Regions from separate parts of the Streptomyces sp. NPDC017202 genome, predicted to be linked through region 1. Evidence: predicted binding sites of a transcription regulator. Region 1 holds the regulator's gene; the other holds the start of a gene.
What was found. The regulator HspR, encoded in region 1, represses chaperone genes until heat shock. The targets are predictions, from matches to a motif close to TTGAGNNNNNNNNNCTCAA.

Region 1 (15,027 bases):
CTCCACCGGAAGACCATGCCGTCCGGCGTGTTGATCACCTCGGCCAGTCGAAAACTACTAAATCGGTCAAACAATTGATACCTATAGCATCGCGGGTGTTTTCGCGAATACAAGGCAGACCCGATTTCTCCGGGTGGCGTCGGCCCCGGACGATACTGTGGGCCGCGGGAACGACCGTGGCCCTCGGATTCCTCGTCGCGCTGGAACTCGTGGCGCGTCGTCTCGGTCTGCCGGGGCCGATGACCACGCAGGCGCGGGAAGTGGTCTTCCCGCCCAAGTCGGGTGGCCTGCTGTACGCCTCGATGGCGTTGATGATGGTGGTGCTCACCTGGCGGCAGCGGCTGATCGCCCTCGGCGCCGCGATCGGTGTCGACCTTGTCTTCGTGTCGGTCCGGTGGGCGGCCGGCGTCGAGGTGACCGAAGGCCACCCCTTCGGCAACGGCGCCCTGTGGGTGACCCTCGGCTGCGCGGTCTTCGCCGTCACGCGCCGCACCGGCCCGGAACGCGTCCTGCTGCTGAAGGGTGCCGGGCTGGCCCTGCTGCTGATGGCCGGCCGCAAGACCGGTGACACCTGGCTGCTCATCACCTCGAAGACCCGCCCCCTCGTGCTCGACCAGTACGTGGCGACCGCCGACCACGCGCTGGGCAACCCCTCGTGGCTGGTCGGCCGGGTCGTGGAGGCCAGTGGCCCGATCGGATTCAACTTCCTCGACTTCGTCTACGGCCAGCTCGCGGTCGCCGCGGTCGTCGTCGCGCTGTACCAACTGCGCAACGTGGCGGTCGAGCGCCGCTTCCCGCGCCACCACCTGGTGCGCACCTTTTTGGTGATCGGCCTGATCGGCCCGGCCTTCTACATGATCTACCCGGTGGTCGGGCCGATCTTCGCCTACGGCACGGGCGCCGAGCACTGGGCGGACGTCAGCCTGTGGGCGCCGGACATGCCGCCCAGCAAGCCCTGGGCCGTGGCCGACCTGTGGCCGCGGACACCGCCGCCGCTCCAGCCCCCGCACCTCATGTCCTTCGACGAAATCACCCCGCGCAACTGCATGCCCAGCCTGCACACGGCGTGGGCCACCGCGATCTTCATCCATTCCCGGAAGGGCCCGCGCCTCCTGCGGTACGCGGGCGCTTTCTGGCTGGTCGCCACCCTCTGCGCGACGCTGGGATTCGGCTACCACTACGGCGCCGACCTCATCGCCGGAGTGGTGTTCACCCTCACCATCGAGGCGGCTCTGCGCGCGTTCGACCAGGGCTGGGACCGGTCGGGGCTCCGGCTGGCCGCTTACGGCGCGACGGTCTTCACCGCGCTCCTGGTGTCGTACCGCTGCCTGCCGTCGGAGATGGCCGGGCACCCGTGGGTGTTCGGGCCGCTTCTCCTGCTGGCGACGGGCTCGGTGGTCCACGGCTATGTGCGGACGACCGCGCGGTGGGAACCGAAGGCCGCGCCGGCGCCGGAACCCGAACCGCAAGCCGAGCTGATCGTCTGACTCCTGCCGCCCCGGACGGCGCCCACCCCCGCGGAACCGGAAAGGCCCCGCTGAAGGGCCCCGCTGAAAGGCCCCGGTAACCGGAAAGGCCCCCGGTGTCCGGGGGCCTTCTCCGTGTCGGTGCCGGTCGGTGCCGTCCGTCAGAACGTGCCCAGCTTCACGATCGACAGGATGGCGACCAACTGGATCGCCGACGCGCCCAGGGCCTTCGGCCAGGGCAGGTCGTGGGAGCGCCTCACCATGAGGGTGAGGAGGGCGCCGGCGGCGACCCAGGTGGCCCATCCCAGCAGCTGCACGAACGACGCGTCGCCGCCCAGGAACATGGCGAAGACCAGGCGCGGGGCGTCCGTGAGGGACATGATCAGCATGGAGAGGCCGACCGTGGGCTGCCAGGCGCCGTCGCCGCCGAGCTGACGGGCCAGGGTGTGGGTGACGACGCCCAGGATGAAGGAGCTGATCACCATCGCCACGGCCGTCGTCAGGACGATCGGGATCGCGTTGGACAGTGTCGCGTTGATCGTGTCCGTACGGGTGTCGTCGAAGCCGAACACCGCGAGCAGGCCGTAGAGGAAGGTGACGACGAGGGCGGGGCCCCACAGCGTGTAGTCCCGCATCCGCAGGAAGGTCTGGTCGGGGGACAGCACGACGCCCCGCAGGAGCTGCTTCCAGGGCAGGCGCGGGCCGGTCGGGCCGGCCGGGGCCGCGGCGCCCGCGTGGTACGTCTCGCCCTGGTTGTACTGCTGGTGGTCGTCGATCGAGAACGCCTGGGTGTGTCCCGGGTTGTTCGCGGCGTACGGGTCGTGCGGGGGCGCGCCGTAGTGGTCGCCGCCGCCGAAGTACTCCGGCTCGCCGCCGCCCTGGCCGCCGCCGTTCGACGGGGGCCACTGCTGGCCTCCACCGCCGCCGTACTGCGGCCGCTGCTGCGGCGGGTACGGCTGCTGCGCAGGCGAGTAGCCGTGCGGAGACGGCCCCGGGGGCGTCTGCCGCCCGCGGGGAGGGTCATGGGGTCGCGCTTGCGGGGCGCGGCCGTCCCGGCCGCCACGTCCGATCCTGAATCCAGCCACGTCATCGAACGTACCTGCTCCCGGAGAGTGACGTGCGGGGCCCGGCCCTCCCAAGGCGGCATTGCGGCCGACCTGTGACATCCCCTAAGGGGAGTCCCGTACGACCGTCCGGGGGTTCGCGGGGCGGGCATCGGCACCGGCGGCCCGGGACGCGGGGTACGGCCGTGGGGACGACGGCGCCCCCCGTCCACGGTGGACGGGGGGCGCCGCAAGGTACCGTCGCCGGCGGTCACTTCACCGGCTGGGGCTCCGGCTCGGTCTCCGACTCGGCCGAGCCCGCGGGGGGTTCGTCGTCGACCGGGGTCTTCACGGAGTCGAGGAGGAGCTGGGCGACGTCCACGACCTGGACGGACTCCTTGGCCTTGCCCTCGTTCTTCTTGCCGTTCACGGAGTCCGTGAGCATGACGAGGCAGAACGGGCAGGCGGTGGAGACGATGTCGGGGTTCAGGGACAGGGCCTCGTCGACGCGCTCGTTGTTGATGCGCTTGCCGATCCGCTCCTCCATCCACATCCGCGCGCCGCCGGCGCCGCAGCAGAAGCCGCGTTCCTTGTGGCGGTGCATCTCCTGCTGGCGCAGTCCGGGCACCGCGGTCATGATCTCCCGCGGCGGCGAGTAGATCTTGTTGTGGCGGCCCAGGTAGCACGGGTCGTGGTAGGTGATGAGGCCGTCGACCGGGGTCACCGGGATCAGCTTGCCCTCGTCGACGAGGTGCTGGAGCAGCTGGGTGTGGTGGATGACCTCGTAGTCGCCGCCGAGCTGCGGGTACTCGTTGCCGAGGGTGTTGAGGCAGTGCGGGCAGGTGGCGACGATCTTCTTCGCCGACCTCGGCTTGCGGGAGGCCTCGGTGACCTTGCCCTCGTCGTCCGTCTCCTCGCCGAACGCCATGTTCAGCGCCATGACGTTCTCCATGCCGAGCTCCTGGAACAGGGGCTCGTTGCCGAGGCGGCGGGCGGAGTCACCGGTGCACTTCTCGTCGCCGCCCATGATCGCGAACTTGACGCCCGCGATGTGGAGGAGTTCGGCGAAGGCCTTGGTGGTCTTCTTGGCGCGGTCCTCGAGGGCGCCGGCGCAGCCGACCCAGTACAGGTACTCGACCTCGGAGAGGTCCTCGATGTCCTTGCCGACGACCGGCACCTCGAAGTCGACTTCCTTCGTCCACTCCAGGCGCTGCTTCTTGGCCAGGCCCCAGGGGTTGCCCTTCTTCTCCAGGTTCTTGAGCATCGTGCCCGCCTCGGACGGGAACGACGACTCGATCATGACCTGGTAGCGGCGCATGTCGACGATGTGGTCGACGTGCTCGATGTCGACCGGGCACTGCTCGACGCAGGCGCCGCAGGTGGTGCAGGACCACAGGACGTCCGGGTCGATGACGCCGTTCTCCTCGGCGGTGCCGATGAGGGGGCGTTCGGCCTCGGCGAGCGCGGCGGAGGGGACGTCCTTGAGCTGCTCCTCGGACGCCTTCTCCTCGCCCTCCATGGTCTTGCCGCCACCCGCGAGCAGGTAGGGGGCCTTGGCGTGCGCGTGGTCGCGCAGCGACATGATCAGCAGCTTCGGGGAGAGCGGCTTGCCGGTGTTCCAGGCGGGGCACTGCGACTGGCAGCGCCCGCACTCGGTGCAGGTGGAGAAGTCCAGCAGGCCCTTCCAGGAGAACTGCTCGACCTGGGAGACGCCGAAGACGTCGTCGTCGCCGGGGTCGGCGAAGTCGATCGGCTTGCCGCCGGAGGTCATCGGCTGGAGGGCGCCGAGGGCGGTGCCGCCGGTGGCCTCGCGCTTGAACCAGATGTTGGGGAAGGCGAGGAAGCGGTGCCAGGCGACACCCATGTTGGTGTTCAGCGAGACGACGATCATCCAGACGAAGGACGTCCCGATCTTGATCATCGCGGTGAGGTAGACGAGGTTCTGCAGCGCGCCGACCGACAGGCCCTTGAAGGCGAGCACCAGCGGGTACGAGGCGAAGTACGACGCTTCGTAGTGGTCCACGTGGTGGAGCGCGCCCTCGAGGCCGCGCAGCACGTAGATGGCGAGGCCGATGGTGAGGATGACGTACTCGACGAAGTACGCCTGACCTGACTTGGAGCCCGCGAAGCGGGACTTGCGGCCGGGCCGCGACGGCAGGCTCAGCAGGCGGATCACGATGAGCACGGCGATGCCCAGGATCGTCATCACGCCGATGAACTCGATGTACATCTCGAACGGCAGGAACGTGCCGATCAGCGGCAGCGTCCAGTCGGCCTGGAAGAGCTGGCCGAACGCCTGCGCCAGGGTGGGCGGCAGCGTCAGGAAGCCGACGGCCACGAACCAGTGGGCGATGCCGACGATGCCCCAGCGGTTCATGCGCGTGTGGCCGAGGAACTCGCGGACGAGTGTCACGCTGCGCTGGTAGGGGTTGTCGGTCCGGGTGCCGGCCGGGACCGGCTGGCCCAGCTTGAAGTACCGGACGAACTGGCCGATGGCGCGGGCGAGCAGGGCGACGCCGACCACGGTCAGGGCCAGCGACACGATGATCGCGGCGAGTTGCATGGGGGCTCCTCGGGCCTGCGAGGTTTGCGGGGTTTCGTCGGCGGCGCCGACATTACTAAGCGGTAACTTATGCAGTCCGTCTGAGAGTACCCCTATCCTCCGCCGCACTGTAGTCGGGCACGGGGTGATCTGGATCGCTGAGGGTCACCTCAGGTCCGGTGCGGGAGCGGCGCGGGGGGCCGATCCGAGGGGCGCGTGGAGGCGGTTCGGCGGGCGGCTCGGGAGGTGGCTCGGGGGCGGGGGAAATCTGATCGTGTTATTCGTACCAAATGGATACATTTATGACTAATTTATAGCCGTGCTCTACGGGATCGCCGCCGCCACCGCCGCCCTGCTCCTCGCCGCCGTCCTCGCCGCGCTGCTGCGCGCCCCCGCCCTGAGACTCGGACTGCTCGACCGGCGACAGCGGCAGCGACGCGTGCCGCTGTCCGGGGGCGCGGCCGTCGTGCTCGCCACCTGCGGGGTCGCCGTCACCGGCGACCGCACCGGCCTCGCGCCGCTCGGTGAGGGGATGGGCGCGCTGCTCGCCGCCGGGGCGGGCGTCGCCGCCCTCGGGCTGGTGGCGGACGCCTGGCGGCTGAAGACCCGGTTCCTCCTCGCCGGTACGGCCGTGGCGGCGGCGTTCGTCGTCCCGTACGCCGACACCGGTGTGCCCGCCGGCATCGCCGCCGTCGGCTGGATCGCCTGCGTCGCCCTCGCCTTCCGGGCGCTCGACCACGCCGAAGGGGTGGGCGGCACCGTCGGGGTCGTCACCGCCTTCGGGGTGGCCGCCTGCGCCGCGGCCGAGGTGATGGACGGTCTGGCGGTGCTGCTGAGCGTGCTCGCCGCCGCGCTGACCGGCTTCCTCATGCACAACTGGCCCCCCGCGCGCGTGGCGCTCGGCGGCTGCGGCGCCCTGTTCACCGGTTTCCTGCTCGCCGCGGCGGCCGTCACCACGCGCGCGGGGCAGGACGCGGCCACCGGGGCGGGGGTGCTGTTCGCGCTCACCGCGGTCGCCGTGGCCGACGTCGCCCTCGTCGTGCTGGCCCGGCGCACGGCCGGGCGCCCGCTGCTGCGCCGCGGCCCCGACCACCTCGCCCACCGGCTGCGCCGGCTCGGCCTGACTCCGGCGGGGGCGGCGGTGGCCGTCGGCGCGGCCGCCTTCCCGGGGGTGCTGGTGGGGACGCTGGTGCACACCGGGGTGCTGGGAGCGCCGGCCGTGCTCTGGGTCGCGGGCGGCGTGCTCGTCGTCGTCCTCGTGCTGTGGCGCGTACGCGCGCGCGTGCCGGGGCAGGGGCGCGGCGGCCCCGAGACGCGTGCGGGCCGGGGTGTCCGCGTGCGTCAGGACCCGTCCCCGCGTCACCGTCAGCGCCCCCGGCGTCAACCCGCTTCCCTGGTGCAGCCCCCTCGGGAGTCGGCGGAATCACCCCTGCGGGCATCTCGCCGCATCGCATCGCCGCAGGTCGGCGGCTCCTTGCGTGTAAGGAACGGATAAGACTTGAGTCCGGCTGACTCATGTCTGTTGACCCAGCGGTGAGCGTCGTGCACACTTGAGCCTGTTCCACTCAAGTCAGCTGGAGGAAGATCACCATGGCACGTGCGGTCGGCATCGACCTGGGCACAACCAACTCCGTCGTCAGCGTTCTGGAGGGCGGCGAGCCCACCGTCATCACCAACGCCGAGGGTGCCAGGACCACGCCGTCCGTCGTCGCCTTCGCCAAGAACGGCGAGGTGCTGGTCGGCGAGGTGGCCAAGCGCCAGGCGGTCACGAACGTGGACCGGACCATCCGCTCGGTGAAGCGCCACATGGGCACCGACTGGAAGATCGAGCTCGACGGGAAGCAGTTCAACCCGCAGCAGATGAGCGCGTTCATCCTGCAGAAGCTGAAGCGGGACGCCGAGGCGTACCTGGGCGAGAAGGTGACCGACGCGGTCATCACCGTCCCGGCGTACTTCAACGACTCCGAGCGCCAGGCGACGAAGGAAGCCGGTGAGATCGCCGGTCTCAACGTCCTCCGCATCGTCAACGAGCCCACCGCGGCCGCGCTCGCGTACGGCCTCGACAAGGACGACCAGACGATCCTCGTCTTCGACCTCGGTGGCGGCACCTTCGACGTGTCCCTCCTGGAGATCGGTGACGGCGTCGTCGAGGTGAAGGCCACCAACGGCGACAACCACCTCGGTGGTGACGACTGGGACCAGCGCGTCGTCGACTACCTGGTGCAGCAGTTCAAGTCCGGTCACGGCGTGGACCTCGCCAAGGACAAGATGGCCCTCCAGCGCCTCCGCGAGGCCGCCGAGAAGGCCAAGATCGAGCTGTCCTCGTCCACCGAGACCTCGATCAACCTGCCGTACATCACGGCGTCCGCCGAGGGCCCGCTGCACCTGGACGAGAAGCTCACGCGCGCCCAGTTCCAGCAGCTGACCGCCGACCTGCTGGAGCGCTGCAAGACGCCGTTCCACAACGTCATCAAGGACGCCGGCATCGCCCTCTCCGAGATCGACCACGTCGTTCTCGTCGGTGGCTCCACGCGTATGCCCGCCGTCGCCGAGCTGGTCAAGGAACTGACCGGCGGCAAGGACGCCAACAAGGGTGTGAACCCGGACGAGGTCGTCGCCATCGGCGCCTCGCTCCAGGCCGGTGTCCTCAAGGGCGAGGTCAAGGACGTCCTGCTCCTCGACGTCACCCCGCTGTCCCTCGGCATCGAGACCAAGGGCGGCATCATGACCAAGCTCATCGAGCGGAACACGACGATCCCGACCAAGCGGTCCGAGATCTTCACCACCGCCGAGGACAACCAGCCCTCCGTGCAGATCCAGGTCTACCAGGGCGAGCGCGAGATCGCGGCGTACAACAAGAAGCTCGGGATGTTCGAGCTGACCGGTCTGCCGCCGGCCCCGCGTGGCGTCCCGCAGATCGAGGTCTCCTTCGACATCGACGCCAACGGCATCATGCACGTGACGGCGAAGGACCTCGGCACCGGCAAGGAGCAGAAGATGACCGTCACCGGCGGCTCCTCGCTGCCGAAGGACGAGGTCGACCGCATGCGCCAGGAGGCCGAGCAGTACGCGGACGAGGACCACCGCCGCCGCGAGGCCGCCGAGGCCCGCAACCAGGGCGAGCAGCTCGTCTACCAGACGGAGAAGTTCCTCAAGGACAACGAGGACAAGGTCCCGGGCGAGATCAAGACCGAGGTCGAGGGCGCGATCGGCGAGCTGAAGGAAGCCCTCAAGGGCGAGGACACCGCCGAGATCCGCACCGCCACCGAGAAGGTCGCGGCCGTCTCCCAGAAGCTGGGCCAGGCCATGTACGCCGACGCCCAGGCCGCTCAGGCCGCCGGTGGCGAGGCTCCGGGCGCCGGCGCCAAGGCCGCCGACGACGACGTGGTGGACGCCGAGATCGTGGACGACGAGCGCAAGGACGGTGCCGCGTGACGGAGGAGACCCCGGGCTTCGAGGAGAAGCCCGACGTCCCCTCCGGCGCCACCCCTGAAGACGCCGAGCCGCAGGCCGACTCCTCCTCCGCCGCGGCGGAGGAGTCGGCCCCGGCCGGGGACGCGAACCAGACAGTGGCACTGGTGGCCCAGCTGGACCAGGCCCGCAAGGCGCTCGACGAGCGCACGGCGGACCTCCAGCGCCTCCAGGCCGAGTTCCAGAACTACCGCCGCCGGGTCGAGCGGGACCGGATCGCGGTCAAGGAGATCGCCGTCGCGAACCTCCTGACCGAACTCCTGCCCGTGCTCGACGACATCGGCCGCGCGCGGGAACACGGCGAACTCGTCGGCGGGTTCAAGTCCGTCGCCGAGTCGCTGGAGACCGTGGCGGCGAAGATGGGCCTCCAGCAGTTCGGCAAGGAGGGCGAGCCCTTCGACCCGACGATCCACGAGGCCCTGATGCACAGTTACGCCCCGGACGTCACCGAGACGACGTGCGTGGCGATTCTCCAGCCCGGGTACCGGATCGGCGAACGCACCATCCGTCCCGCGCGGGTGGCGGTCGCCGAGCCCCAGCCGGGCGCGCAGGCCGCCAAGGGCGACGAGGCGGAGGCCGGCGACGACAAGGAGAGCGGTGGCCCGGACGAGGGCTGAGCTTGACGAGCGGATGAGGAAGGAGGGACGTCGGGGATGAGCACCAAGGACTTCATCGAGAAGGACTACTACAAGGTCCTCGGCGTCCCCAAGGACGCCACCGAGGCCGAGATCAAGAAGGCGTACCGGAAGCTCGCCCGCGAGTTCCACCCGGACGCCAACAAGGGCAACGCCAAGGCCGAGGAGCGCTTCAAGGAGATCTCCGAGGCGAACGACATCCTCGGCGACCCCAAGAAGCGCAAGGAGTACGACGAGGCACGCGCCCTCTTCGGCAACGGCGGCTTCCGCCCGGGGCCGGGCGCGGGCGGCGGCTCCTTCAACTTCGACCTGGGCGACCTCTTCGGCGGCGCCCAGGGCGGCGGTGGCGCGGCCGGCGGCTTCGGCGGCGGACTCGGCGACGTCTTCGGGGGCCTGTTCAACCGCGGCGGCGCGGGTACGGGCACCCGTACCCAGCCCCGGCGCGGCCAGGACATCGACACCGAGGTCACCCTGACCTTCACGGAGGCCATCGAGGGCGCGACGGTCCCGCTGCGCATGTCCTCGCAGTCCCCCTGCAAGGCCTGCTCCGGCACCGGCGACAAGAACGGCACGCCGCGCGTGTGCCCGACCTGCGTCGGCACCGGCCAGGTGGCGCGGGGCTCGGGCGGCGGGTTCTCGCTGACCGACCCCTGCCCGGACTGCAAGGGCCGCGGCCTGATCGCCGAGCACCCCTGCCTGGACTGCAAGGGCAGCGGCCGCGCCAAGTCCTCCCGCACCATGCAGGTCCGCATCCCGGCGGGCGTCACCGACGGGCAGCGCATCCGGCTGCGCGGCAAGGGAGCGCCCGGTGAGCGCGGCGGACCGGCCGGCGATCTGTACGTGCTCGTCCACGTCGGCGCGCACCCGGTCTTCGGCCGCAAGGACGACAACCTCACGGTGACCGTGCCGGTGACGTTCACGGAGGCCGCCCTCGGCGGGGAGATCAGGGTGCCCACGCTGGGCGGCCCGTCGCTCACGCTGAAGCTGCCGCCCGGCACGCCCAACGGGCGCACCATGCGGGCGCGCGGCAAGGGCGCGGTCCGCAAGGACGGCACCCGCGGCGATCTGCTGGTCACCGTGGAGGTGAGTGTTCCGAAGGACCTCTCGGGGAAGGCTCGGGACGCACTGGAGGCGTATCGCGAGGCGACCGCGGGAGAGGATCCGCGGGAGGAGCTGTTCGAGGCAGCGAAGGGAGCTTGAGAGTGATGGACGGCCGTCGGCGCAATCCGTACGAACTGACCCAGGAGACCCCGGTCTACGTCATTTCGGTGGCGGCTCAGCTCTCCGGCCTGCACCCGCAGACCCTGCGCCAGTACGACCGCCTGGGACTGGTGTCCCCGGACCGCACCGCCGGCCGGGGCCGCCGCTACTCGGCCCGCGACATCGAACTGCTGCGCACCGTCCAGCAGTTGTCGCAGGACGAGGGCATCAACCTGGCGGGCATCAAGCGGATCATCGAGCTCGAGAACCAGGTGGTGGCCCTCCAGTCCCGGATAGCGGAGCTGGAGGACGCCCTCGACGGCGCGGCGGCGACCATGCGGCAGCGCGAGGCCGCCGTGCACGCCTCCTACCGGCGCGACCTGGTGCCGTACCAGGAGGTCCAGCAGACCAGCGCCCTGGTCGTGTGGCGGCCGAAGCGGCAGCAGTCCGCGGACTGACGGGGCGACAGCACGCCCGAGGGGCCCGGAGGACGATTCCTCCGGGCCCCTTCGCGTCTTCCGGGCTCCTTCGCGCGCTGTCCCGGGGCTCCTTCGCGCGCTGTCCCGGCGGGCACCGGACGCCGTTCCGCACGGGGCCGGGTGTCGTACGCGCGGGGTGCCGCGCCGTCGGACGCGTGGGTCCCGGAGCCGGTGCCGGCCGGGGCTGGCCGACTTCGTGCGGTCCTCTGTTCGGAGCGGACGGCCGGGCGGTCCGCCGTGATGACGTTCCGTGAGGGGCGGAGGGGGGCTGTGCGGTCGTTCGCGGATGTGTCGACTCGTGTCGAGTGAAGGGTCCGTAAAGGGGTTTTGGAGGGTTTCCGTCCCGTCTCCATGTGTCTTCACGCGCTAAGCGGAGTGTGATGTTGTCACTTCGTTAAGTAGTACGGCTTGACGCCGACGGGCGCCGCCGCGTTGGCTTTTGAGCCACCTGGGTCAACATGTCGCACCCATGTCCGGAACGCACCTGAAGTGAGCCCTCGAATGCGTCGTATCGCCATAGCCGTGGCTGCCTCCACGATGTCCCTCTCGCTCGCGGGATGCGGGATGCTGAGCGCGACGGAGGACAGCGGCGAAGCGACGCCGACGAAGAGCAACGACATCACCGTCGGCGTGCTGATGCCGGAGAAGACGAACACCCGTTACGAGGAGTTCGACTACCCCATCATCAAGGCGAAGGTCGCCTCGCTCACCGGCAACAAGGGCAAGACGGAGTACGCCAACGCGGCCGCGAAGAGCGAGACGCAGGTGTCCCAGATGGAGCGGATGATCGACGAGAAGATCGACATCATCCTGCTCGACGCCGTCGACTCGCACGCCATCGCGGACACCGTGCAGAAGGCCAAGGACGCCGGCATCCCGGTCATCGCCTACGACCGGCTGGCCGAGGGGCCGATCGACGCGTACGTCTCCTTCGACAACGAGCTGGTCGGCCAGGTGCAGGGCCGCACCCTGGTCGAGGCGATCGACACGCCCAGCACCGCCGACAAGATCGTCATGATGAACGGCTCGCCGACCGACCCGAACGCCAAGCAGTTCAAGGCCGGCGCGATGTCGGAGCTGAGCGGCCGGGTGACGATCTCCGAGTCCTTCGACACCAAGGACTGGAGCCCGGAGATCGCCGAGTCCAACATGGCCGAGGCGATCGGGAAGATCGGCAAGGGCAACATCGCGGCCGTCTACTCCGCCAACGACGCCATGGCCGGCGGCATCATCAAGGCCCTGCGCGCCGCGGGCGTCGAGGAGCTGCCGCCGATCACCGGCCAGGACGCGGAGCTGCCCGCGGTGCAGCGGATCCTCGGCGGTGAGCAGTACATGAGCGTGTACAAGCCCTACCCGCAGATGGCGGAGGCGGCCGCGGAGATGGCCGTCGCCAAGGTCCAGGGCCGCGACATCGAGTTCGACGCCCTGACCCGCGACAAGGTCGACAGCCCCACCGACAAGGACATCCCGGCCCAGCTGGTCACCGTGGTGGCGCTGACGAAGAAGAACATCAAGGAGACCGTCATCGCGGACGGCATCTACAAGCCGTCCGACATCTGCACCGCCAAGTACGCGGCCGCCTGCCAGGCCCTCAACCTGAACTGAGCGGCGCGGGCCGGTAGGGGCGGCGGCGCCGGGCCGGCGCTCGCCGTCCGTGGGGCGAGGTACCGAGCGGGCCCCCGGGGCGCCGCCGGCGTCGGCGTACGCCGCACGGCGCCGCTCTCGCGTTGCGCCCGGCGGGAGCCGCCACGCCGAGCCGCTCGGTCACGGTCGCGCGGGCGGAGCCGGTCCACGCCCCGTGGCGCGGACGAGGCAGGGGGCGGACGCCGTCGCGCACGGCCGGAGCGGGCGCTGCTCGGCGGCACGGAGCCGGGCCGGGCCCGCTCGGCCGCCGGTGCCGGTCCCGCGGTCCCCGGCCCCCACCCCGCACCGGTACGGGCGACCTGAGGTCGTCGGCCCGGCCACGGCTCTCGCCCCTCCTGCAGCCGTACACCCTCCTGAGGCCACCGGAGTGGGTGCCTGCCCGCGCTCGGCCCGTACCGGGCCGTCGGCGGTCGCCCAGGAGCCCAGCGCCGCCCGGCCCGGACCGGCCCGGCCCGGTGCCACCGTGCAGGGCGCTGCCCGCCCACAGCCCGCACCGCCCGGTCCCTCCGAGGCGCTGTCGGCGCGCACCGCGGCAGGAGCGCCACCCGGGCCCCTGGGCGCCGGTCAGGCCCACCTTCAGCGGCCCGGACCCGCCGGGCTGCCCCTTCGCCGTACGCCCCCTTCAAAGCCGTCGAGGCCCCAGCCCCCGGCGCGAGGACCCGGGCGCCCGGGCGGGGGGCCCGCGTCCGCGACGGCGTCCGTCACGTCCGGGCCGGTGGCCGCGAGGGCCATCGGGGGCGTCCCGGTGGCGCTGTTGCGCCGTCGCCCCGTTCGCCCGCGCGGGAGCCGGTACGGCGGCCGCCCGGCCGCGTCGGCGCCGGCTCCCGGGGTACGGACGTCGCGTCCCGCCCGCCGCCGTAGGGGGGCGCCGGGGGCGGGACGTGACGCGGTGATCACCCGGCGGGGTGCGGGGCGCACGGGCGTGCGAGGACTCGGACGGATTCCCGCCGGGTGTCCGCGGGGAGCATCAGCTTGTTGCAGTGTGAGGGGCGGAGGCCGGGAGGAACCCACGTAAATGGGCGGAATTCAAAGGGGTCGTGGGGAGGAGCCGTGTTGCGGAGCCGGTCCGGGGCCGCGCATAGTTGCGCTGCGGAAAACGCGGACGACGCGCGACGCGCGGACGGCGGGGGTGGGATGGGCGATGGCCGGGCACGGGGCGGAGGAGCATCCTCACGGTGCTGACCGACTGTGCGAGGCCGGGGACCGCGTGTACTCCCGGGCCGTACGGCGGGGCCGGGTGGCGCGCCGGGACGCCGAGCCGGTGCCCTGCCTGCTGGACCTCGCCCTGCTGCACCCCGACCCCGACGACATGGAATGGCTGGTTCCGACCTCCCCGCAGGAGGTCATGACCCGCCTGTTGCGCGGACTCTACGACGAGGTGAGCGCCAGCCGGCTGCGGATGGGCTCGGCGGTCGCCGCCTTCGAGTGGTACGCCGGGCTCGGCGGGCCCGTGCCGGGCGGCCCGGCCGGGGAGGGTGTGGCGATCCGCGTCCTGGACGGGGCCTCCCGCATCCAGGCGGCCCTCGACGAGGCGACGGAGGCGTGCACCACCGAGGTGCTGACGGTGCAGCCCGGCGGCATCCGGCGCGAGCACGAACTGTCGGAGGGGCTGCACCGGGCGCTCGCCCTGCGCGGGCGGGGCGTGCGGATGCGCGACCTCTACAACCATGTCGCCCGGCACGGCCAGGGCCTGCTCAACTACCTGGAGCTGATGGGCGACGCGGTCGAGGCCCGCACCCTCGACGAGGTCATCGACCGGCTGATCCTGTTCGACCGCACGGTCGCGTTCATCCCCGCCAACGCCGACCGCACGATGGCGCTGGAGCTGCGCCACCCGGCCCTGGTCGCCTACCTGGGCACGGTCTTCGACCGGCTGTGGCGGCTGGCCGTCCCGCTGTCCGCCGCGCTGCCCGACACCCGCGTCGAGGGCGTCTCGCACCGCGAGCAGTCCATCGCCGCGCTGCTGGCGGAGGGGCACCAGGACGCGGTGATCGCCGAACGCCTCGGCATCAGCGTGCGCACCTGCCGCGCGCACATCGCCCGCCTCTCGGAGACGCTCGGGGCGGCCAGCCGTACCCAGTTGGGCGTGCGCATCGCCCAGGTCGGCCTCGACGTGCCGCGCACCGCGGAGCCCGCTCAGCCCTCCGGGTCGAGGATCCCCGAGCGCCCGATGAGGTAGCCGAGCTGGGCGCGGCTCTCGCTGCCGAGGGTGGCGGCGAGTTTGGCGATGTGCACCCGGGCCGTACGGACGTTCATGCCGAGGCGGTCGGCGATGACGGCGTCGGTGTGGCCTTCGACGAGGAGGGCGGCGATGGCGCGCTGGCGCGGGGTGATGCCGTCGCGGGTGGGCTGGGTGACCGTCTCGGGATACATGGGGGTGGCCAGGCGCCAGAGCCGGTCGAAGACCGTGACCAGGAAGGAGATCAGCGCGGGGTGGCGGATCTCGAGCGCGAGGCTGCGGTCGGCGTTGGCGGGGATGAACGCCACCGTCCGGTCGACCACGAGGAGGCGGTCGGTTATCTCGTCCAGGGTGCGGGCCTGCGCGTC
Region 2 (15,027 bases), on a different contig from region 1:
ACCGCCGCGCCGTGGATCACCAGCTGGCCGCCGCGCTGCGCGAACGTCTCCATCCAGCCGGCCATCTTCACGCGCTGGTCGACGGACTGCGCGTACCCGTCGAGCCTGCCCACCCAGTCGACGGCGCGCTGGGTGGGGCCCGGGTCGTACGAGCCGGGGGCCGCCACCGAGACGCCGAGTCCCTCGATCTTCGGGGCCTGCTGCTCCCAGAAGTTCAGCTGGAGGTCGCGCTCGTGCTGGAGAGCCGTGTGGAACATGCACTGCGTCGACATCACCCGGCCGGCGCGGATCTCGTCCGCGGTCCGGTTGGACATCAGGGTGACCTCGTACCCGTGCGACTGGAGGCCGAGGGCGAGCTGGAGACCGGACTGGCCGGCTCCGACGACGAGTATCTTCCGCATGCGGGGCTGTCTCCTACTCGGGGGTTTCGTCGAGCGCGTGGCCCACCAGGGCCAGGAGGGTCTCGATCACGGAGATCCGGCGACGCGCATCCATGATCATGACAGGTATGTGCTTCGGGACGGTCAGCGCCTCCCGTACGTCCTCCGGCTCGAACAGCTCGCTGTCGTCGAAGTGGTTGACGGCCACGACGTACGGCAGCCCGCAGCTCTCGAAGTAGTCGAGCGCGGGGAAGCAGTCCTTCAGCCGGCGCGTGTCGGCGAGGACGACGGCGCCGATCGCGCCGCGCACCAGGTCGTCCCACATGAACCAGAACCGCTGCTGGCCCGGCGTGCCGAACAGGTAGAGCACCAGGTCGTCGTCGAGCGTGATGCGGCCGTAGTCCATGGCCACCGTGGTGGTGACCTTGTCCGGGGTGCCGGTGAGGTCGTCGGTCTCCTCGCTGGCCTCGGTCATCAGCGCCTCGGTCGTGAGAGGCGTGATCTCGGAGACGGTGCCGACGAGGGTGGTCTTGCCGGCGCCGAAGCCGCCGGCCACCACGATCTTCGTGGCGACGGGGGCCCGGGTGCGGTCCGTCTGCCAGGACTTCAGTTCCTCGTCCGGTTCGTCGAGGAGCGGGGACACACCGAAGGGGGTGTCGGCGTCAGAGACGACGGAGTCCACTCAGCACCCTTTCCAGCAGAGCGCGGTCGGGACGGCCCGTACCGTGACCGGTCCCGGTGCCGTACACACGGATCTTTCCCTGGTCCGCGAGGTCGCTGAGGAGCACCCGGACCACGCCGAGCGGCATCCTCAGCAGCGCGGCGATCTCGGCCACCGTGCGCATCCGGCGGCACAGTTCGACGATGGCCCGCATCTCCGGCATGACCCGGGTGGTGAGGGAGCCGTTCGTCAGTTCCTTGCGTTCCTCGGGCGCCTCGAGTTCGGCCGTGGTCGCCACGAACGTCTCGACGAGGAGGACGTGACCGAAGCGGGTACGCCCGCCGGTCAGCGAGTAGGGGCGGACGCGGGCCGGCCTGCGGTCGCCGCCCCGGACGGGGAGCTGCTGCCTGCGGTTCTGCGGCGCCGTGCTCATCGGCCGCTCCCCGTCGTCTCCGACTCCAGGGATCGGCGCAGTTCACTGCGGAGTTCGGGGGTCAGGACGTGTCCGGCGCGGCCCACGAACAGGGCCATGTGGTAGGCCACCACGTTCATGTCGCAGTCGGCGGAGCCGTGCACGCCGAGCAGCGAGCCGTCGCTGATCGACATCACGAAGAGGCTGCCCTCGTCCATGGCGATCATCGTGTGCTTGACCCCGCCGAACCCGATGAGCTTGGCGGCGCCGATGGTGAGGCTGCCGATGCCGGACACGATGGTGGCCAGGTCGGCGGCGGAACCGCGCGGGCCGGTGGACTTGGCTCCCAGGGACTCGCGCGCCGCGTCGTGGCGGCCTGGGTCGGAGGAGAGCAGGAGCAGCCCGTCGGAGGACACGACGGCGACGGACTGGATGCCTGGCACCTCCTCCACGAGGTTCGTCAGCAGCCAGTGCAGGTTGCGGGCTTCACTGCTCAGTCCGAAGGTACTGGACGCGGTCAACTGCTTGCCTCCTCGACTGTGCCCCCCGTGTCTTCTGCGGCGTGTGCGTGTGCTTCCTGGGACGACGGGACCTTGTTCTGGGCCGTCCGTTCGGCGATCTCCGCCTCCACGTCGCGGTATCCGGCCTCCGCCCCCCGGCGGAAGCCACCGAGGCGGCGGCGGAGAGCGTCGGCGTCCACGGACCCGCTCCGCTGGCGGGGGGCCGGGGTGGATGAGGTCAGTTTGGGAGTGCGCTTCGGGAGACCCTTGTCGGTGACGACGTCTTCCGAGGCGTCGGGGGTCCGGGTGTGCTCCGCCTCGTCGGCGTCTTCGGCGGCCCCGGGTGCGGGTTCCGGCTCGGGGGCGGAACCGGCTTCCGGTCCGGGGGTTGCGGGTTCGGTGACGGCCGGTTCGGTGGCCGCCGTGTCCGTCTCCCGTCCGGCTTCCGCGTGCGCGTCCGCCGTCTCCTCCCCGTCCGCCGTCTCCTCCGCGTCCGCGTCCCTGTCCGCCGGGATGAGGAGTTCCATCGTCGTCTCGGCCGGGGTCTCCGGTTCCGCGGCCCGTACGGCCCGCTCGGCGGCCTCGACCAGCGGGTCGCCGCCGGACTTCGGACGGCCGGGCAGGACGTTGGAGTTGGCCTCCGCGTCGGCGCCGGGCAGGGCGAAGGCGTGCGGTGCGGAACCCGGGGCCGGCGCGGGGACCGCGGCGGCCGGCGAGGCGGCGAGCAGGGGGGTCGGGAGGACGACGACGGCCGCGATCCCGCCCTTCTTCTGCTCGCGCAGCTGCACGCGCACCCCGTGCCGGTGGGCGAGCCGCGCCACGACGTACAGGCCGAGGCCGAGGCCCTCCTCGCCCTCCTGCTCGTACGGCGAGTCCGGGGCGAACTCGGCGAGGCGGGTGTTGAGGCGGGCCAGGCGCTCCTCGGTCATGCCTATGCCCTCGTCCTGGACGGAGAGCATGACCTCGCCGCTCTCCAGGAGCCAGCCGGAGACCTCGACGGGCAGGTCCGGCGGGGAGGACGAGGTGGCGTTCTCCATGAGTTCGGCCAGCAGGTGGCTCAGGTCGTCGGCGGCGAAGCCGGCCACGTGCGCGTGCGGCGGCAGCGCGGAGATGCGGACGCGCTCGTAGCGCTCGATCTCGCTGACGGCGGCGCGGACGACGTCGACCAGCGGGATGGGGCCGGCGTGCTGCTGGACGTGTTCCGTGCCGGCGAGGACCAGGAGGTTCTCGCTGTGCCGGCGCATGACGGTGGCGAAGTGGTCGAGCTTGAAGAGGGTGGCCAGCCGGTCGGGGTCCTGCTCGCGCTCCTCCAGGCCCTCGATGACCGCGAGCTGCCGTTCGACGAGGCCCAGCGTGCGCAGCGAGAGGTTGACGAAGGTGCCGCCGATGCTGCCGCGCAGCCGCTCCAGCTGGGCGGCGGAGTCGGCGAGTTCGGCGCGCAGCTCCTCACGGGCGTCGGCCATCCGCTGGCGCTGTCCGACCAGGTGCTTGCGGTCGGACTCCAGGGTGGTGACGCGCTCGTGGAGGGCGACGGCGTGCTCGTGCAGGGCGTTGACGGAGCGGACGACCTGGGCGAACTCGTCGTTGCGGCCGGTGAACCGGAGGGGCTCCTCGACGGCCGGGTTCTCGGCGCCGGCCAGCCGGGCGGACCCGATGCGCAGGACGGCCAGCGGGCGGGTGAGGCTGCGGGCCATGGCGGTGGCGATGCCGACGGCCAGCAGGATCAGCGCGCCGAGCAGGGCGATGCGGAGCTCCAGCGCGGTGACGTCGTCGTCGCGCAGCTGGGCGAGGTCCTTGGTGCGGCGGTCGTAGAGGGCGGACTCGGCGCCGCGCATCAGCTCGACGCGCGCGGCGAGCGCCGCGTCGAGCTTCTTGGTGCTGGTCCCGAGGTCGTCGTCGCTCAGTTCCGGCTGGTCGGTGAGGGACGCGAGGTACTTCTCCGCGGTCTCGACGTCCGTGCCGGTGACGGTGGAGTCGTAGGACTCGACGGCCTGTTCGGGCGCGTTCTCCCGGAAGGCGGTCACGGACGCGTCGGAGCGCAGGCGGGCCTGCTGGGCGGCGGCCGTCAGGGCGTCGCGCCGCTCCGTGTCGGCGTCGGAGGAGACCTTCTCGGTGGAGGTCCCGCCGGTGACGGGGTCGTAGACGCTCTCGGTGGACGTGGGCACGTTCAGTGCGGCGAGCAGCAGGCCGCGGGTCGCGGCGGCCTGCTGGACGGCGGTGTCCAGTTCGGCGAGGGCGTACGCGCCGGAGCCCGCGCGGGGCGGCATGTGCTCGGCGAGCAGCTCGGCCAGGCCGTGCAGCGCGGTGATCGTCTCGGAGTAGGCCTGGTGGGCCTGGAGCGCGGTGCTCCGGCCGGTGAGGGCCTCCTGGCGCACGGTCGCGATGCCGTCGAGGTCCTTGCGGAGCGCGGCGGGCGTGTCGGTGTCGGCGGTCAGCTCGCGCACCTGCTGGTCCACGCGGGCGCTGCCCTCCGGAGAGGGCGCCTTGGACTTGGTCCGGCCGGCCGCGACGTAGACGGTGACCTCGTCGCGTTCGTCGGCGAGTGCCTGGGCGAGCGCGAGCGCGTCCTGGGTCTGCTCGGCCAGGGTGACCAGGTCCTGGGAGTCCTTCAACCGCCCGGAGGCGTCGAGGACGGCGGGCGCGCCCGCTCCGGCGATGGCGGCGGCGACGACCGCCACCGCGACGATCAGCCGGTTGCGTACGTGGGTGGGGCGGCCCTTGCCGACGGGGGTGCGCTCCGCGCCCCCCTCGGAGGCCGTGTTGCTGCCTGGGCGCCGAGGCCGCGTCTTCTGCACCGGTGCTCGCATTCCTGACTCGTGTACCCATGGGCCGGATGACACACCGTCAAGTGGCGTGTCCTGTCCGGTACGGTTCCCGACCCTCCCAGTGCCGGTGGGCAGGGGTCGCGCATCGCATGCCCCGCCACCCGAAGGAGTGAACATCGGAGGGGAGTTGGCGGGCAAGTTCCCCCGGCGTGTGCGACGGCGGTGCCCGGCGGGCCGGTTGGACGTGAGCGGCAGCCTTTGGCAGTATTCGCCGCCACGCCTTCCCGGAGTGCTTCATTACCGCCCAAAACAGGCGTCTGACCTGCGCGGGCGCGTCGACTCGGCGGGCATCGCCGGCCTTTCGGAGAGAGCGTGAAGGGGTCGTGCAGACTGGCCGGATGCGTACGGAACTTGTGTCGGAGCCCGGCGATCGCGGCCGGCCCAACGAGGACTTCGCGAGTGTCGGCCTTCCCGCCTCCGGACAGGGCGGTGCGCTGGTCGTCCTGGACGGGGTGACGCCGCCCGCGGGCAGCTCGGGCTGTCTGCATTCGGTCCCCTGGTTCACCGCACGGCTGGGCGGCGCCCTGACCGAACTGACCCTTTCCCTCCCGGATGTTCCCCTGACGGAGGCGCTGAGCCGGGCCCTCGCGCGTACCGCCGAGGCGCACGCCGGAACCTGTGACCTTTCTCACCCGCGCACCCCGCAGGCGACCGTGGCCGTGGCGCGCTGGTCGCCGGAGCGGGTCGACTACCTGGTGCTGTGCGACGCGGTCCTTCTGCTGGCCTCTCCCGACGGCACGGTCACGGCGGTCCGCGACGACCGCCTCGACCGGGTGCCGCGGGCCCTGCTGGCCAGCGCGGAGATCTGCGACGCGCGCGCCCGCAACCGGGAGGGCGGCTTCTTCACGGCCGCCGCGGATCCGTCGGTGGCCGCCCGCGCGGTGACCGGTTCCGTCCCGCGCGGGGGCGTGGCGGCCCTGGCCGCCCTGAGCGACGGGGTCACCCGCTGGGTGGAGACGTTCCGGGAGGGCGACTGGGCGGACCTGTTCGCCCGCGTCGCCGAGCAGGGCGCACAGGCGGTGGTGGAGCGGGTGCGCGAGCTGGAACGGGCGGACACGGAGCGGGTGTTCCTGGGCCGGGCCAAGGCGCACGACGACGCCACAGCCGTCTATGTGGAGTTCTGATCCCCCCCAACACACAGGCCCGCGCAGGCCCTCGCGGAGCTTTCGCCGCGGGTCGTCTACTTGGCCATGCCCTGGTTCAACTCGTGCAGCAGGCGGGCGAGTTCGGCGACGGCGCCGCGGTCCCAGTGGGCGAGCTGGCTGACGTACCGTGCGCGGCGGGCCTCACGGACGCGGCCGACCCGGGTCCGGCCCTCCTCGGTCAGGGCGACCAGCCAGGCCCGTCCGTCGGCCGGATCGGGCTCGCGGGCGACCAGTCCCAGCTCTTCGAGGGCGCGCAGCTGGCGGGACATGGTGGCCTTGCCGACGCCGATGTAGGCGGCCAGCTCGGTCGCGCGCTGCCGGCCCAGCTCCTCCAGCCGGACGAGGAGGCCGTAGGCGGCGGGTTCCAGGTCGGGGTGGACCTCGCGGGCCATCTCGCCCTGGTTGGCGCGGGCGCGGCGCAGCAGCACCGTCAGCTCCCGCTCCAGGGAGAGGAACTCCCGGTCCACACCGCCCGGCGACGCGTGCGGGGCGTCACCCGGCGACGCCTCGGGCGCACCGCTCGGCGACGTCCCGGGCGCGTTCCCGCGTCCGTCGCCGTTTCCGTCCTCGTGCACGTCAGCACTCCTGATCAGGTTTCCCGCGCCGGAAGCTCTCGCCCGTTCCCGCCGTTGCCGCAGCTCTCCCAGTATTTCGCAGGCCTGGACCTTCGGCGTCCTCCGACCCCCGTTCCGCGCTCCGGGCCCGCTTTCGCGGCTTCTTCCGGCGGCCGGCGCCGGCCGCCGCGCTCCCCCACCGGCCGGCGGCCCCTGTCGTTCCGACCGGGCGCCGGACCGGCTCGCCGCCCCCGCCGGCAGCCGGGCCCCGTACGGCAGCCGGGCCGCGTACGGCCGCCGGGCCCGCGCGCGGTGAAGGCCCGGGCCTCCCTCACGAAACCCGGGCCTTCCCTCGTCCGGTTCCGGCCGCGGGCCGGGCCCGCGGCGGGGACCGGCGTCACGCGGCGACCGGAACCTCCGGCGCGGCCCCGTTCGTCGCCGGGGCCAGCGCCAGCTCCAGGACCTGGCGGACGTCGGTGACGGCGTGGACGTCGAGCTTGTCCAGCACCTCCGCGGGGACGTCGTCCAGGTCGGGCTCGTTGCGCTTGGGGATGACGACGGTCGTCACACCCGCCCGGTGCGCGGCGAGCAGCTTCTGCTTCACCCCGCCGATGGGCAGGACGCGGCCGGTGAGGGAGACCTCGCCGGTCATCGCCACGTCGGTGCGCACGAGCCGTCCGCTCAGCAGCGACGCCAGGGCCGTCGTCATCGTGACGCCCGCGCTCGGGCCGTCCTTGGGCACCGCGCCCGCCGGGAAGTGGATGTGCACGCCCCGGTCCTTCAGGTCGGCGACCGGCAGTTCCAGTTCGGCGCCGTGCGAGCGCAGGAAGCTCAGCGCGATCTGCGCCGACTCCTTCATCACGTCGCCGAGCTGACCGGTCAGGGTCAGACCCGCGGCGCCCGTCTCCGGGTCGGCCAGGGACGCCTCGACGAAGAGGACGTCGCCGCCGGCGCCGGTGACCGCGAGCCCGGTGGCGACACCCGGCACCGCGGTGCGCCGCTCGGCCGGGTCCTGGGCGGACTCGGGCACGTGGTGCGGCCGGCCGATCAGCTCGCGCAGGTCCTCCTCGCGGACGGTGAGCGGCAGTTCCCGCTCGCCCAGTTCGTGCTGGGCCGCGACCTTGCGCAGCAGCCGGGCGACGGACCGCTCCAGGGTGCGCACGCCGGCCTCGCGCGTGTACTCGCCGGCCAGCTTGCGCAGCGCGCCCTCCTCGAGGGTCACCTCGTCCGCGGCGAGCCCCGCCCGCTCCAGCTGGCGCGGGAGCAGGTGGTCACGGGCGATGACGACCTTCTCGTCCTCGGTGTAGCCGTCGAGGCGGACCAGCTCCATGCGGTCGAGGAGCGCCTCCGGGATGGCCTCCAGGACGTTGGCGGTGGCCAGGAAGACGACGTCGCTCAGGTCCAGTTCCACCTCCAGGTAGTGGTCCCGGAAGGTGTGGTTCTGCGCCGGGTCGAGCACCTCCAGCAGGGCCGCCGCCGGGTCGCCGCGGAAGTCCGATCCCACCTTGTCGATCTCGTCGAGCAGGACCACCGGATTCATGGACCCGGCCTCCTTGATCGCGCGCACGATCCGGCCGGGCAGCGCGCCGACGTACGTACGGCGGTGGCCGCGGATCTCGGCCTCGTCGCGCACGCCGCCGAGGGCGACGCGGACGAACTTGCGGCCCATGGCGTGGGCCACGGACTCGCCGAGGCTGGTCTTGCCGACGCCGGGCGGGCCGACGAGCGCGAGCACGGCGCCGCCGCGCCGGCCGCCGACGACCCCGAGGCCCCGGTCGCTGCGGCGCTTGCGCACCGCGAGGTACTCGGTGATCCGTTCCTTGACGTCCTCCAGGCCGGCGTGCTCGGCGTCGAGGATCGCCTTGGCGCCCCGGATGTCGTAGACGTCCTCGGTCCGCTCGTGCCACGGCAGTTCCAGGACGGTGTCCAGCCAGGTGCGGATCCAGGAGCCCTCGGGGGACTGGTCGCTGGACCGCTCCAGCTTGCCGACCTCCTTGAGGGCGGCCTCGCGCACCTTCTCGGGCAGGTCGGCGGCCTCCACGCGGGCGCGGTAGTCGTCGGACTCCTCGCCCTCCTGCTCGCCGTTCAGCTCGCGCAGTTCCTTGCGGACGGCTTCCAGCTGCCGGCGGAGCAGGAACTCCCGCTGCTGCTTGTCGACGCCTTCCTGGACGTCCTTGGCGATGGTCTCGGCGACGTCCTGCTCGGCGAGGTGGTCGCGCAGCTGGCGGGTGGCGAGCTTCAGCCGGGCGACCGGGTCGGCGGTCTCCAGCAGCTCCACCTTCTGCTCGGTGGTCAGGAACGGCGAGTAGCCGGAGTTGTCGGCGAGGGCGGAGACGTCGTCGATGGCCTGGACCCGGTCGACGACCTGCCAGGCGCCGCGCTTGCGCAGCCAAGCGGTGGCGAGCGCCTTGTACTCCTTGACCAGCTCGGCGACGTGGCCGGGCAGCGGATCGGGTGCGCTCTCGTCGATCCTCGTCCCCTCGACCCACAGCGCCGCCCCGGGGCCGGTGGTGCCGGCGCCGATCCTCACCCGGCCGCGGCCGCGGATCAGGGCGCCCGGGTCGCCGTCGGCCAGCCGGCCGACCTGCTCGACCGTGCCCAGCACGCCGGTGCCCGCGTACGACCCGTCGATGCGCGGCACCAGGAGGACCCTGGGCTTGCCGGGCTCGGACCGGGCGGCGGCCTGCGCGGCCTCGACCGCGGCGCGTACGTCGTTGTCGTTGAGGTCGAGCGGAACCACCATCCCGGGCAGCACGACCTCGTCGTCGAGCGGCAGCACGGGCAGGGTGAGCGGTGTGAACGCTGCGGACTCAGCAGCCATGATCTCCCCTTAGGCAGTCAAGTTGAGTTATGCCGACTCAATGCACGTGAGTCTCCGAATGTTCCCCACCCCGGCCGCCGTTCGCTGTCAGCGATCACGCCTGCCGTCGCCGACGAGCGACGGCATAAGGTCTCGGTAATAGCTAAAGAGCGCGAGAGACTATTACGGGAGACTTCGTGGACGGCGTCGTACGGGCATGGGTGGACGGCTGGGTCGTGTCGCGCGGGGCGGCTCCGCCGGTGCGGGAGCCGTGGGGGTTCACCGTGGACGTGGGACAGCCGGCGCACGTGTCGCGGCACGTCCTCGCGGCGGTCGGCGACGCCGTCGAGGAGGAGACCGTGCGCGAGGTCGCGGACGGCGTGCGGGGAACCGGCGTGTGGCTGAAGGTGTTCCAGGACCCGGCGCTGGTCGGGGGCCGGCTCGGGGCGGGCTGGTGGGTGGATCCGGAGCCCGGTTGGCTGATGACCGTGCCGCTGCCGACCCGGACGGGGCACCCGCGCGTGCCCGACGGCCACCGCCTGCGCCGCTGGACGCGCGGCGGCGTCACCCGCCTCCTGGTCACCGCCCCCGACGGCTCCTTCGCGGCCCGCGGCCAGGTCGCCCCGACCGGCGCCACGGCGGTGGTCGACCAGATCGAGACCGCACCCGGGCACCGGCGCCGCGGCCTGGGCGGCCTCGTCGTGCGCCTCCTGGCGGAGCAGGCGGCCGCGGACGGCGCGGAGACGGGCGTCCTGGCGGGAACCCCGGCCGGCCGGGCCCTCTACGAGTCACTGGGGTGGACGGTGACAGCGCCGCTGACCAGCGCGAAGTTCACGGGAACCGGCGGGGCCACCGGCTAGCCGATCAGTCGCACCACGCGCGCGTGGCACGGGCGCCGGGCACCGCCGCCCCCTGCCTCTCACGCGGGCCGCTCCCCGGGCGCCGCACCCACGGCCAGGTCGCGACACCGATCCCCAGCGCGATCAGGTGGCCCCAGTTGCTCAGCGGGTCCGTGAGGGCGAGCAGGTCCTTCAGGAGCATCCCGCCGGACACCGCGAGCAGCAGCCGGCCCGGCCAGGGGCCCAGCAGGCCGGCCAACGCGCCGACGCTCGCCGCGACGCCGAAGCTGATGCCGTAGTCGAGGCGGTGCAGCGAGCTGTCCGGAAGGTGACCCACCAGGACGGCCAGGCCCACGGGGACCTCGGTCGCCAGGGTGGCCAGGACGTGCCCGAGCAGGAAGACGCCGGCCGTACGGACGCCTCCCACGCGCCGCTCCAGCGCGGTGAGGACCACCAGGAAGCCGGGCACGAACGGCGACGCGATCCCACCGGCCACCCACAGCGCGCTGGCCACCAGCACCGGCACCGGGGCCCGCAGCAGGTGCGCGACGTCGGTGCTGGAGTTCTCGTGCAGGACCCGTACGAGTGCGGGGTCGGCGTGCGCGGCGGCGTACGACGTGACGGCGAGGACGAGGGCATAGAAGAAGGTGAAGGGGGTGCCGGCGGGGGTGGGCAGCAGGTGCCACGGCCGCGGGCGGGTCCGGTCGGGCGCCGGGCCCGGGAGCCGGGGCGCGGACGGACCGCGCCCGCCGGGCCCGGCCGCCGCCCGCTGGCGGGGGACGCCGTCCAGAAGGCCGCGGGCGTCGGGGAGGCGCGTCGGCGGGCCGGACGGGCCGGACGATGCCGCCGTACCGGTCGGCGTGCGTTCCACCGTGAGGCGCTCCTTCCGTTCCCCCGCACCCTTCGCCCTCCGGGACGCCCCTGTCTGTGACCGGCGCCACGTGCCGGCCGGTTCACGGCAACCTCTCGGACATCGGCGGTACCGGCCGACGTCAACCGCGCCTACCCCGATCACCTCCGTTCGAACGCCCCTCCGCCCGATATTCCTCAACCAACCGTCAGGGCCGGTGCCAAGATGGTCCGATGCCCATCTCCTACGACTCCCCCGAAGTCCTGGACCGTCGTGAGGGCCCCTACGGCGAGGTCGTCCTGCGCCGCCACGGGGAGCTGCTCCAGATCATCGCCAACGGCTGCTTCCTGATGGACACCTCCGACGGGCGCTCGGAACGCCTCCTGATGGACGCCGCGCTCACCGCGCTGGACGGCCGCCCCGCACCGGACGTGCTGATCGGCGGTCTGGGCGTCGGATTCTCGCTCGCACACGCCGCCGCCGACCCCCGGTGGGGCCGGATCACCGTCGTCGAGCGCGAACGCGCCGTCATCGACTGGCACCTCGACGGCCCGCTCGGCACCGTCTCGCGCGCCGCCCTCGCCGACCCGCGCACCGCCGTCGTGGAAGCCGATCTCCTCGACCACGTCAATGAGACATCCGACACGTTCGACGCCCTGTGCCTCGACATCGACAACGGGCCCGACTGGACCGTCACGGAGGGCAACGACGGTCTCTACTCGCCGGCCGGACTCGCAAGCTGCGCAAGGGTGTTGAGGCCCGGCGGGGTGCTCGCGGTATGGTCCGCCCAGCCGTCTCCCAAATTCGAGGGAACCTTGGGGAATGCCGGGTTCCAACAGGTGCGTACCGAAGAGATCCCGGTTGCCCGAGGCGTGCCGGACGTCGTGCACCTCGCCGTCCGGCCTGGATAGCAAAGCCGTGGTGACTCCCCGTACGCTGCTGCCCTGACGCAGGTGATGAAGGCGTCAACCGCAGTCATGCGCAGAAAAGGAATCACCCCACTGATTCCGGAAAGCACACTTCAGGGGCGGGCGATGGAGCAGACACACACCGCGCACAACGGCACGGCGACGGCGACACCCGGTGCGCAGCGCCGGGTCCTGGTGGTCGAGGACGACCCCACGATCGTCGACGCCATCGCGGCCCGCCTGCGCGCCGAGGGATTCCTCGTGCAAACGGCGGGTGACGGCCCGGCGGCCGTCGACACCGCGGAGGCCTGGCAGCCCGATCTGCTGATCCTCGACATCATGCTGCCCGGCTTCGACGGTCTGGAGGTCTGCCGTCGCGTGCAGGCCGCCCGCCCGGTGCCGGTACTGATGCTCACCGCGCGCGACGACGAGACCGACATGCTGGTCGGGCTCGGCGTCGGCGCCGACGACTACATGACCAAGCCGTTCTCCATGCGGGAGCTGGCCGCGCGCGTGCACGTCCTGCTGCGCCGCGTGGAGCGCGCCGCGGTCGCGGCCTCGACGCCGCGCAGCGGGATACTGCGGCTCGGCGAGCTGGAGATCGACCACGCGCAGCGCCGGGTCCGGGTGCGCTCGGAGGACGTGCACCTCACGCCCACCGAGTTCGACCTGCTGGTGTGCCTGGCGAACACCCCGCGCGCGGTGCTCTCCCGTGAGCAGCTCCTGGCGGAGGTGTGGGACTGGGCGGACGCCTCGGGCACCCGCACCGTCGACAGCCACATCAAGGCGCTGCGGCGGAAGATCGGGGCCGAGCGGATCCGCACGGTGCACGGCGTGGGCTACGCGCTGGAGACCCCGACGCCATGAGCCGCGGGCCGGACGGACCGAGAAGCCCCGGGGAGCCCTGGGGCGGTGTGCGCCCGTTCTCGATCAAGACCAAGCTGGGGGCGCTGGTCGTCATCTCGGTGCTGATCACCACCGGGCTGATGATGATCGCCATGCGCACCGAGACCGAGCTGCGCTTCATCATGGTCTTCTCGATGATCGCGACCCTGCTGATCACGCAGTTCGTGGCGCACTCGCTCACCTTGCCGCTGGACGAGATGAACACCGTGGCCCGGTCCATCTCGCACGGCGACTACACCCGCCGGGTGAGCGAGAAGCGCCGTGACGAGCTGGGCGACCTGGCCCGGACGATCAACGTCATGGCGGACGAGCTGGAGGCGCAGGACCGTCAGCGCAAGGAGCTGGTGGCCAACGTCTCGCACGAGCTGCGCACCCCCATCGCGGGTCTGCGCGCCGTCCTGGAGAACGTGGTCGACGGGATCGCCGAGGCCGACCCCGAGACCATGCGCACGGCGCTGAAACAGACCGAGCGGCTCGGGCGGCTGGTGGAGACCCTGCTGGACCTGTCCCGCCTGGACAACGGCGTCGTACCGCTGCGCAAGCGGCGCTTCGAGGTGTGGCCGTACCTGTCGGGGGTGCTGAAGGAGGCCAACATGGTCGCCTCGGCGCGCGCCACGATGGGCTCGGGCGGCAGCCACACGCGCACGGACGTCCACCTGCACCTGGACGTGACCCCTCCGGAGCTGACCGCGCACGCGGACCCGGAGCGCATCCACCAGGTCGTCGCCAACCTCATAGACAACGCGGTCAAGCACAGCCCACCGCACGGACGGGTGACGGTCAGGGCACGGCGCGGGCCGCTGCCGGAGTCGCTGGAGCTGGAGGTCCTGGACGAGGGCCCCGGCATCCCGCGTTCGGAGTGGCACCGCGTGTTCGAGCGGTTCAACCGGGGCGCCGTCCGCCGTCCGCACGGTCCGGGCAGCGACGGCGGCACCGGACTGGGACTGGCGATCGCCCGCTGGGCGGTCGATCTGCACGGCGGCCGGATCGGAGTGGCCGAATCCGAGCGGGGTTGCCGGATTCTTATCACTCTTCCGGGAGACTCCTCCGTCTCAAGTTGACGTAAAGTCTGCGGCGGGGCCACAAGATCCACAGGTGTTCGCACGATCGGACCCGTGGGATCAGGCACCCCGCCGGCCCAGGTCGGCCCAGGTCCGCACGCCGAGCGTGCGCGACCGGCGTCGACCTGCGTCAACGCACCCGTTTTCGCACGCAACCGCGTTTGTTTCCCGCCATTTCCACCCCCGAAACAGCCCTTGCGATGTGACTTACGCGACGATGCGGTGGCCCGGCCTGACCTTCACCCGCTGGGAGGCGTAGCCTTTATTCCCGCTGTCCATCACCTTGTGAAGCGGAAGAGGGCGGTTGCCGCCGTGTCGCCACAGTCCCCCAGTAACGCATCGAGCATCTCGACCGACGCAGACCATGCGGGCAAGAATCCCGCTGCCGCGTTCGGAGCGAACGAGTGGCTCGTCGACGAGATCTATCAGCAGTACCTCCAGGACCCGAACTCGGTAGACCGTGCCTGGTGGGACTTCTTCGCCGACTACAAGCCGGGCGCGGCCGCGCCGTCGGCTCCGGCGGGCACTGCGGCCGCGGGGGCCGCAGCGACCTCCCCCACGCCCGCGGCGCCCACCGCACCTGCTGCACCTGCTGCACCTGCTGCACCTGCCCAGGCCGCGCCCGCCGCCCCGGCTCCCGCGCCGGCGCCGGCCGCCCCGAAGCCCGCCGCGGCTCCGGCGCCCGTGAAGGCCGCGGCCCCGGCCGCGAAGCCGGCCGCCAAGGCCGCGCCCGCCGCCTCCCCCGACGGCCCCGAGTTCGTGACGCTGCGCGGCCCGTCCGCCGCGGTCGCCAAGAACATGAACGCCTCGCTGGAACTGCCCACGGCCACGTCCGTGCGCGCGGTCCCGGTGAAGCTGCTGTTCGACAACCGCATCGTCATCAACAACCACCTCAAGCGCGCCCGGGGCGGGAAGATCTCCTTCACGCACCTGATCGGCTTCGCGATGGTGCAGGCCATCAAGGCCATGCCGTCGATGAACTGGCACTACGCGGAGAAGGACGGGAAGCCCACCCTCGTCAAGCCGCCGCACGTCAACTTCGGTCTCGCCATCGACCTGGTGAAGCCCAACGGCGACCGCCAGCTCGTCGTCGCCGGCATCAAGAAGGCCGAGACGCTGAACTTCTTCGAGTTCTGGCAGGCCTACGAGGACATCGTCCGCCGCGCCCGCGACGGCAAGCTGACGA

Region 2: lon (endopeptidase La) is a predicted target of HspR. The motif match lies at 9,321-9,339, and genes of this name have one in related genera.

Annotation. Positions count from the first base shown of each region.
Region 1 is NZ_JBIRNP010000002.1:493,925-508,951, forward strand. It holds gene ACH4N1_RS06480 (phosphatase PAP2 family protein) at 177-1,487, shown strand; gene ACH4N1_RS06485 (Yip1 family protein) at 1,628-2,632, opposite strand; gene ACH4N1_RS06490 ((Fe-S)-binding protein) at 2,781-5,072, opposite strand; gene ACH4N1_RS06495 (undecaprenyl/decaprenyl-phosphate alpha-N-acetylglucosaminyl 1-phosphate transferase) at 5,371-6,546, shown strand; gene dnaK (molecular chaperone DnaK) at 6,642-8,486, shown strand; gene grpE (nucleotide exchange factor GrpE) at 8,483-9,139, shown strand; gene dnaJ (molecular chaperone DnaJ) at 9,176-10,357, shown strand; gene ACH4N1_RS06515 (heat shock protein transcriptional repressor HspR) at 10,363-10,815, shown strand; gene ACH4N1_RS06520 (sugar ABC transporter substrate-binding protein) at 11,326-12,441, shown strand; partial or broken gene ACH4N1_RS06525 (LuxR C-terminal-related transcriptional regulator) at 13,622-14,654, shown strand; gene ACH4N1_RS06530 (LuxR C-terminal-related transcriptional regulator) at 14,617-15,027, opposite strand, start outside.
Region 2 is NZ_JBIRNP010000005.1:114,153-129,179, forward strand. It holds gene ACH4N1_RS13130 (styrene monooxygenase/indole monooxygenase family protein) at 1-401, opposite strand, end outside; gene ACH4N1_RS13135 (ATP/GTP-binding protein) at 415-1,062, opposite strand; gene ACH4N1_RS13140 (DUF742 domain-containing protein) at 1,043-1,474, opposite strand; gene ACH4N1_RS13145 (roadblock/LC7 domain-containing protein) at 1,471-1,974, opposite strand; gene ACH4N1_RS13150 (nitrate- and nitrite sensing domain-containing protein) at 1,971-4,748, opposite strand; gene ACH4N1_RS13155 (protein phosphatase 2C domain-containing protein) at 5,117-5,902, shown strand; gene ACH4N1_RS13160 (MarR family winged helix-turn-helix transcriptional regulator) at 5,959-6,498, opposite strand; gene lon (endopeptidase La) at 6,875-9,298, opposite strand; gene ACH4N1_RS13170 (GNAT family N-acetyltransferase) at 9,475-10,137, shown strand; gene ACH4N1_RS13175 (rhomboid-like protein) at 10,142-10,987, opposite strand; gene ACH4N1_RS13180 (spermidine synthase) at 11,200-11,877, shown strand; gene ACH4N1_RS13185 (response regulator transcription factor) at 12,001-12,741, shown strand; gene ACH4N1_RS13190 (sensor histidine kinase) at 12,738-13,841, shown strand; gene ACH4N1_RS13195 (multifunctional oxoglutarate decarboxylase/oxoglutarate dehydrogenase thiamine pyrophosphate-binding subunit/dihydrolipoyllysine-residue succinyltransferase subunit) at 14,154-15,027, shown strand, end outside.